One region of the Lysinibacillus sp. K60 genome, then DNA from elsewhere that is predicted to be linked to it. Evidence: riboswitches for the same ligand, from Rfam matches in the RefSeq annotation. Region 1 holds a riboswitch; each other region holds the start of a gene.
What was found. A riboswitch is a leader RNA that binds a small molecule or an ion and turns the genes downstream of it on or off. The one in region 1 is predicted to bind cobalamin.
Positions count from the first base shown of each region.

Region 2: it holds a riboswitch for cobalamin, as region 1 does, so the genes downstream of both, cobT (nicotinate-nucleotide--dimethylbenzimidazole phosphoribosyltransferase) here and metE (5-methyltetrahydropteroyltriglutamate--homocysteine S-methyltransferase) in region 1, are expected to answer to the same signal.
Region 3: it holds a riboswitch for cobalamin, as region 1 does, so the genes downstream of both, HCH28_RS16560 (hypothetical protein) here and metE (5-methyltetrahydropteroyltriglutamate--homocysteine S-methyltransferase) in region 1, are expected to answer to the same signal.
Region 4: it holds a riboswitch for cobalamin, as region 1 does, so the genes downstream of both, HCH28_RS05970 (energy-coupling factor ABC transporter permease) here and metE (5-methyltetrahydropteroyltriglutamate--homocysteine S-methyltransferase) in region 1, are expected to answer to the same signal.

Region 1 covers NZ_JAASJR010000007.1:41,366-43,553, reverse strand. Annotated here, with positions in the region: gene HCH28_RS15705 (Lsa family ABC-F type ribosomal protection protein) at 1-21, opposite strand, end outside; cobalamin riboswitch at 586-765, shown strand; gene metE (5-methyltetrahydropteroyltriglutamate--homocysteine S-methyltransferase) at 940-2,188, shown strand, end outside.
Region 2 covers NZ_JAASJR010000003.1:6,627-8,814, forward strand. Annotated here, with positions in the region: gene HCH28_RS07310 (ABC transporter ATP-binding protein) at 1-649, shown strand, start outside; cobalamin riboswitch at 746-921, shown strand; gene cobT (nicotinate-nucleotide--dimethylbenzimidazole phosphoribosyltransferase) at 1,014-2,069, shown strand; gene HCH28_RS07320 (trimeric intracellular cation channel family protein) at 2,167-2,188, opposite strand, start outside.
Region 3 covers NZ_JAASJR010000007.1:210,842-213,029, reverse strand. Annotated here, with positions in the region: gene HCH28_RS16565 (GNAT family N-acetyltransferase) at 1-274, opposite strand, end outside; cobalamin riboswitch at 522-705, shown strand; gene HCH28_RS16560 (hypothetical protein) at 933-1,688, shown strand; gene HCH28_RS16555 (elongation factor G) at 1,829-2,188, opposite strand, start outside.
Region 4 covers NZ_JAASJR010000002.1:445,018-447,205, forward strand. Annotated here, with positions in the region: gene cbiQ (cobalt ECF transporter T component CbiQ) at 1-297, opposite strand, end outside; gene HCH28_RS05965 (energy-coupling factor ABC transporter substrate-binding protein) at 303-575, opposite strand; gene HCH28_RS05970 (energy-coupling factor ABC transporter permease) at 579-1,325, opposite strand; cobalamin riboswitch at 1,475-1,659, opposite strand; cobalamin riboswitch at 1,910-2,091, shown strand.

The DNA of each region.
Region 1 (2,188 bases):
TTGTACTTGTATCATGGACATGATAATTCCTCCTTTGTATTACAACAGTTTACTTTTCATACAAAGTCGGTCTATCCATCTATGTTTTATTTCTCCGTATAAGCAGATGGATATTAACGACTTATACGGAGTGTTACATGCGTCACAATAGTTTCTGAATCGCTCATATTTTCCCTCTCCTTTATGGGTAAATGAAAGGTGCAAAATCAACTATGAAAGCAAGAAAAAATCCCTCCAATTGTGCATTGGAAGGATTAGTCTTTCACTGAATAAATACAATTTGCCATTTGTGTCATGACAAATACAATGCAAACTGATTGTTAAAAATGGATAGACTAACCCTATATTTTGTGTTTGAAATCATTCAATTCAAATGAAAATATAGTTTAGTTCTTCATTGTCCATTCATCAGTCCTCTCATAATTGTCTTTTTATAGTAACAAATTTTTTTACAGAATACAATGTAACCTTATTTTCATTCAGTACGATACAACAATTCCTATAATATTTATAGAAATAATTTATATAATAGTTGAAAAATAATTTCTACTATTCTGAAATGTGTGCTATAGTAGGAGCATAATTGAATATTGTGTAAGACTTGGTGCCAAATGAAAGTTTGGCTTAAAAGGGAAGTCGGTGCAAATCCGACGCTGTCCCGCAACTGTAATTCGGAGCAAATCACAAATGCCACTGGGGAAACTGGGAAGGCTGTGAGGCGTGTTGATGAAAAGCCAGGAGACCTGCCAATTTCTAGTACACACCAAATACCTACGTGGAAATAGGTGGTGAAAAGTGACCAAATAGGCACTGTGCGATAATGATTATGCGAAAGTAGATACTTTTTCGTATTGTTTTAGCATTATTAATTTTAACATGCAGCCATTTTCCTAACAGGAGAATGGCTTTTTATTTTTTATAAAAAAGGAGCTTAAAAACATGAACTATACAAGTACATTGATCGGTTACCCCTATATAGGGGAGGAACGCGAATGGAAAAAAGCATTAGAAGCATTTTGGCGCAATGAACTTTCTGAAGAGGACTTTGAGGAAAGATTAAAGAAGATTCGTCTAGCTAGAATCGACAAGCAGCTACAACTGGGTATCGAAATGGTGACAGTTGGTGATTTTACGTATTACGATAGAATGTTAGATACGGCTTTAATGTTTGGTCTAGTACCAAAGCGCTTTAACTGGCAAGGTGGTAAAGTCGATTTACATACCTACTACAGTGTAGCAAGAGGGAATAAAACAGCCGTAGCGAGTGAAATGACAAAATGGTTTAATACCAATTATCACTATATTGTTCCTGAGTATGAGGGACAAAACTTACAACTAACAGAAAATAAAGTGTTAGCTGACTTTTTAGAGACGAAAGAAGCATTCGGGATCATCGCGAAGCCGACATTGATTGGTCCCTATACATTTTGCAAGTTAACGAAAGGCTACAACAAATTAACACAGGTTGAATACTTATTAACCTTATTACCGCTCTATACGCAGGTATTAAAAGAGTTAGTGGATGCAGGTTCCACTTGGATTCAGCTAGAAGAGCCATCCCTTGTTACAACTCTTGATCCAGCAGAGATAAAGCTGGTGCAAGAAATTTACGACCAGTTAGCCATTGCCGTTCCGGAGGCTAAAATAATGCTACAGACTTATTTCGAAGCTTTAAGTGCCTATGAAGCATTAAGTACATTGCCTGTTCAAGGATTCGGTTTGGACTTTGTTCATGGCTATAAAGGGAATATGGAGTCACTGCGTCAATTCGGTTTCCCGCAGGATAAAGTATTGGCAATTGGGGTTGTAAATGGCCGTGATATTTGGCGTTCAAACCTTGCAGAGGTCAACGCGACGATTCAAGCCATTGAACAGCTAAGTCATGCCGAAGAGCTATGGATTCAACCATCAAGTAACCTACAGTACGTTCCAATCACAACCTCTCTTGAAAATGAACTTGACCCTGTTTTAAAGCAGGCTTTGGCCTTCGCAGATGAAAAAATCGTAGAAATCACGGGGCTGACTAAATTCAGACGAGATAAAGATGGTTCCTTACAACATAATTTTTCAGAAAGTATGAAGGCGATTGAGGCTCTAAAAAATCATCCAATCCGCCAAAATAAGTTAATTCATCAAGCCGTTCAAACTGTAACAAAGCAAGATTTTGAACGACACAGTAATTTTACGA
Region 2 (2,188 bases), on a different contig from region 1:
TGCATTATCTCCAGTTTTAGAAAATATAAATTTCCAAATACCTTTGAAGAAAATTGTATTGATTAAGGGAGAAAGCGGATCAGGTAAATCGACATTATTGAATATATTATCAGGTTTATACATTAATTATCAGGGTGAAATATTTCTATCCAATCAAAATATTAGATATATTCCTAATGATGTTTATAGAAAAAGGGTATGTTTGGTAACGCAAGAGCATTTTATAATGACAGGGACAATAAGGGGAAATTTGTTATTAGCAAAGCCGAATGCAACGGATGAAGAATTAATTCAAATTTGTAAAATGGTTAACATTTATTCATATATAGAAACGTTGGACTATAAATTTGAAACTCTTATTGGGCATAATGGGCTTGAATTATCTACTGGGCAACAGCAAAGACTTTCAATAGCAAGATCGCTTCTAAGAGATGCGGATATCTATTTGTTTGACGAGATTACTTCTGCGCTTGATAAAGACAACCAAATAAATATAGAAACATTACTTTTATATTTAAATAAAGAAAAACAAAAGACTGTTATATTGGTTACTCATCACCCTGTTTTAATAAGTGAAGTAGATAAAATATTTGAAGTTAATAACAATCAGGTGAACGAGAGGGATTCATTTGTTGTTACAAGCTCTTAATAAGCCTAAATTGTTTGAATAGCTGGTTGTACTAAGTTAACACTCAAAAAAATTTTTCCTCTTGACACTAAAAAAGTTGTAAAGTAGATTTAACATAATTACATAAAAGCAATAGGTGCCCACTTGGGAGAATAGGGAATAAAGTGAAAAGCTTTAGCGGACCCGCCACTGTATAAGGGAGTTTCATAGTGTATGCCACTAGCGAATTGCTGGGAAGGTACTATGAGGTGTTGAACTTGAGCCAGGAGACCTGCCTACATGCTTTAGAAGAGATAGATGATGGAAAAGTCTGTAGTTTATTTGTCATGACAATAAACTACAGATTTTTTATTTTGTCTCAATGAGAACGAGAGGAGAAATAATCATGCAATTATTACAAGATACGATTCAAAATATTCAAGGGGTTGATATGAAAAGTATGGAGCAGGCTAGAAAACGGATTGATGGGCTTTGTAAGCCCCCAGGTAGCTTGGGTAAACTAGAATCACTTGCTGTACAGCTCTCTGGGATAACAGGACACTTATATCCAATGGTCGACAAAAAGGTGATGATTGTTTGTGCTGCAGATCATGGTGTTTGCGAGGAAGGTGTAACCACGAATCCACAAGATGTGACGGTCTTTCAAACATTAAATTTTCCTAAGGGAGGTACAGGCGTTTGTGCGATTGCGGGCATTACCAATGCAAAGGTTGTCACAGTAGATGTTGGGGTAAAAGAAGATATTCCACTTGATGCAGGAGTCCTTATTCATAAAATTAAATACGGTACCGATAACATGGCACAAGGTCCAGCTATGGCCAAACAAGAAGCCATTCAATCGATAGAAGTAGGAATCCAGGTGGCCACTGAGGAAATCATAAAAGGTGCTGATGTACTTGGGACTGGAGAAATGGGCATCGGCAATACAACACCAAGTGCTGCGATATTAGCTGTTTTGACGGGATGCAAGCCTATCGAAGTAACGGGGTTTGGTGCAGGAGTAGGCCAAGGAGGCATTGCCTATAAAGCAGCAGTTATTGAAAAAGCAATTACCTTAAATAAGCCTAATCCAAATGATGTTATTGATGTTCTGGCTAAGGTTGGAGGATTAGAGATAGGGGCGATGACAGGCATTATACTTGGCGCTGCTGTCCATCGTAAACCTGTTGTCATTGATGGATTTATTTCAACTATTGCCGCGCTCATTGCTTATAAGCTAGAACCAAAAGTAAAAGATTATATTATTCCTTCCCATGCCTCAGAGGAACCAGGGGCTAAAATTGCCGCTGCATTACTAGGCATTGAACCGATGTTGCACATGAATATGCGTTTAGGCGAAGGTTCTGGAGCATCCTTAGCCTTTCCTATTTTAGATGCAGCTTGCTCGATGATGAAAAACATGGTGACTTTAGAAGAATCAATGCAGTTGTTAAAAAGGTAAGTTAAATGTCTCTTTTTTAATCATATAAGGAATGAAACATTAGCTAAAACAATAAAACAGCCAATGACTTAATTTTTGGTCATTGGCTGAATGGTGTTTATGCTCGATTTAATTTACGT
Region 3 (2,188 bases), 170 kb from region 1:
TCAGCTGTAGCCAATCATCGCTTAGATAGTTGGCATCCACCCACGTGCTGAAAGGAAGTTTATTAACAATGAAATGATTAATCCTTTGTTTAAGATGATTTTCCTTATGAATCATAGGCGATTTCACTACTAGCAAATTAAATGTATCAGTTGGAATGTTCGTGTTGGCTATGACAAAATGAGCTTCCTCTATAATTTGTCCAGAAACAGCTTGAGTAAATAGTTTCATTTTTTCCTCTAAATTACTCGTCACTAAATGTTGACTTGCTTTCATATCTTTCATCCTTTCACTATTAGTAGTGCGCACTATCTTTTATTATAGAGTCATTGAAAGATTAAAAATACGGAGTTCACCGTTTTTATATCCTCCCATAATTTTCAGAAAACAATCAGGCACGAAAAGCAAGGATGATTAGTAGTTTGGAAAATATTATGATATTTGACTTTAGAAAAATACTACTTTACAATTGATTTTAGTAATCTAATAGGAATGTGGCGTACACTAAATTCCTATGACAACTGAATAGCGTGTAGTAATAGGTGTAAATTGCGTGCAATTTGCTTAAAAGGGAAGTCGGTGCGAATCCGACACTGTCCCGCAACTGTAAATGTGAGCGACTTTTCAGCAACCACTGTCAAATGATGGGAAGGGGAAAAGTGGCGATGACCATGAGTCAGGATACCTGCCTAGTTACGAGTACACACCATAAACCTACGAGGAATAGGAGGTGGCATGTTGACAAAACAGAATACTCTGTTCGTCACAGTACGTCAAACGCCCATAGTAAATGAAAGGGTTCACAATCGAACTCGTTCACACATACTTAGGGTTTGTTTGCCATTGTGTGATGAAAGAAGATAAAATGAAGGATTTCCTCTAAAGTAGGGAGTCCTTTTTGTTTTGAAAATATGTACGCAAAGGGGATGCACGTATGACAAATTTTCATGTAACGACAACGTTGGAAACGCCTTTTGAAGATCTGAACATTTGTAAGCAACCACGCACAGAAGTTGCCAAGAAAGCGAAAACAAGAATGGTGGTCGAATCTCTAATCGATCAATTATTAGCAACGAAGCTGATTCGCAATGATCGCTTCTTTGAGCAAATCTTATATAATAAAGAAATTATTTGGATACAAAATGGGGATGTGGACGGTCATCTTTTAGCGAAAGCAGCCATAGCAGATGAACTGAAAACAAAGACGAATAGCTTTATGATGTACATGCCGACCAATCCGATTGTCTATGAGGTCAATGGAGAAGCGTATCACTTAATTACGCGCATTGATTCTACACGCGCAAAGCCCAACCTTGACCGTCTCTCATTGGCGCCAAAGCCTGTTTTAAGTGCCGCTCGTGTCAATGACTTATTATGCTCGATTGTTATGCGCTTTTACGAAACGTATTTACACGATTTAGCGCCTCACCATGACAAACTCATCGCATTTGTACAGCAGGAATATGCCCAGTTTATTGAAGCAGTGCAAGCGTTAAATGATTATCATTTCAACTGGCATCCACGTGGCAACGGTCACGAGCTTTTACTGCAATTAATTGATCATCTACAACTTTTAAAAAGTCAGCCAGGTAAGGTACTAATTGATTTTACAAACAAGCATGACTACGTGATAGTTGAACCCGCTTATTTGATAGACAAACCAACAAAGAAGGCTGTCGGTGCACTATAAAACCAAGCCCTCCATTTTTTGGAGGGCTTGTTTTGATCTTGCGCTATGAATATCCGCGAAAGCAGGAAAAATACCCGCGCTAGTGCGACGAATACCCGCGAAAGCAAGTAATGCCTTCACGCGAACAAAATCACCCCATCCTACAGGCAATGCATGGCTGCCTGTGCTTCTTGCCATGGAACCGTATACCCTTTGCCCTTTGCACAAAAGATACTAGAGGAACTATACTCAGGGTCTGCATTTTTATCGTAGCCAATCTGTGCAATCACATCCTCTGTATTATGGCACACATCATAGCCATCAAATTGGAGAGTGAGTGCACCTTTCCCATTTGTATAGGCGGCAAAGGTTGTACTGTAGCTCATTAAAGTGGCAACAGGCGCACGACCTGTTAGGATAACATCCGTTTCGGATAAAATCGGGTCATCGAATGTGCCTGCTGCTTGCTGAATATCATTCATCATACGGCCGATAAAGTCGTTTGAAGCCTTCATTTTAAA
Region 4 (2,188 bases), on a different contig from region 1:
AAACGACCAAATATGGGCAGGGAGTGTATTCGTTGATGATGTAAAAGAAAGTAAAATAGATACAAGACTTGTTAATAAGAAAAAGCCAGGTAACAATAATAGTTTGCCATAGTATGTAAGCGGAATTTTGGCACCTAAAATGATAAAAGCACTCATTACAAAAAATGTAATGAGTGAAAGTCGTTCATCTCTCATGATGAGCGTTATGAGAAGTAATCCAAGTGAAAATATCATTTTTTCTAGCGGATGAACGGCCGCTAGCTTATTCAGATAGGCATACTTATCAATGAGTAACATAATGGTTAACCTTCTTTGTGTTTGCCACGCATATAGCCGATGAAGTAGCCAATAAAGCCAGCTCCTATAGCTGCCTGTAGCACGAATAATAAGCTTTCGATTTCACCACTTGGTGGCTCCCATAGACTTTCAAACCATGGCTCATATTCCGCATTGATTTCACCAATAGCTGCTTCTGCTTCTCCATCAGCACCACCAAATTCAGCACCTTTTTGTATGAACAAGGGAATGATGGCTAATAACACAACAATTGCTAATAACAATAAATTTTTTTTCATCTGTTAATGTGCCTCCTTTGTTGAGAAAACACGTAAAGTTTTTAGTTCGCTAATATTGTATTTTTTCAAGAAATTCATCACTATGACCGTTAAAATTCCTTCACTCACTGCTAAAGGAATTTGAGTTAAGGCAAAAATACCTGCAAACTTTGTAAAGGATGCCATAAAGCCTCCAACCTCTGAAGGAAAGGCTAGTGCTAGTTGTACAGAAGTCACAATGTATGTACCTAAATCACCAAGCATAGCTGCAAAGAATACGGCTAGTGAAAATGACAAGCCTACTTTTTGAGCACCTTTAAAGACAAAGTAAGCAATAAAAGGACCAACAATAGCCATAGAAAAGGCATTAGCCCCTAAAGTTGTAATTCCTCCATGAGCTAATAATAAAGATTGAAATAATAAAACGATTGTTCCAATTACACTCATTGCTAGAGGGCCAAAGAGTACTGTCCCAAGTCCTACACCAGTTGGGTGAGAGCAGCTACCTGTAACAGAAGGGATTTTTAAGGCGGATAGCACAAAGGCAAAGGCTCCTGAAAGCCCCAAAAGCATTTTTGTTTCAGGATTTTCATCAACGGTTTTTCGAATAGAACGCAATCCTAGAATGATAAATGGAATAGAGATGACCCACCAAAAAATAGCCCATTCGATTGGTAAAAAACCTTCCATGATATGCATGGCAAAGGCACGTTTTGGCACGATTAAAAAGGCCAGTAAAAAATAACTAAGTTTCCACCATGAAAATTTCAAAAAGCTTTCCTCCTAACTAATTAGTAGATTTTTAGAAGATTGCGTGCGTAATTAAAAAAAGCACTTCTCCACTGGTGGAAAAGTGCATAGCTAAAAAAGCAAATAACATTCTCATCTGCTAAGCCGCACACCTATCCTCGTAGGCTGAAACGATCACTTATTTTTCGGCAGGTCTCCTGGCTCTAGTTCAATGCTTTATAGGTCTTCCCATCCGTTGGACAGTGACATATTCTATAAAGCTCCCTATTACAGTGGCGGGACCGCGCCGGACTCAAACCGGCTTCCCTTTTAAGCAAAATGACAAGCACTTTGCACCGAAAAACATTCAAATTGTGAGATTTCACGACAAAGTGTAACATGAATTTCCATAAATATGCTATACCTTTTATAAATTTTTATAATTAAAGGTCAATGGCGAATATTCTGATAACGATTTATGGGCAAATTATATAGATTGTATAAATTTCATACCTAGTTCCATTCAAAATTGATAAATTTGTCATAAATTTTTAAAGAAATATTGAAATTTTAAAAAAATAAGATATGATAAAGACAGTTTTCTATTTAAAATTCTAATAAAAATTTCATATAAAACGTCAATAAGTGCTCGAATAGCTCGAGATAATAGGGAAATTGGTGAAAATCCAATACAGCCCCCGCTACTGTAATAGCTGATGAAATCGCAAAGCCACTGGTGCAAACTTGGGAAGGTGCGATAGTAAAATGAAGCTTAAGTCAGGAAACCTGCTTATTTGATTGTGCATGCAAACTTTTCGGAGGGAGAAGTTGAAGCGAAAGCGAGTACCTGTATTTCATGCTATTCGTTTTTATTTGGCTTCTACAAAACCTTTACTCTTCGTTAT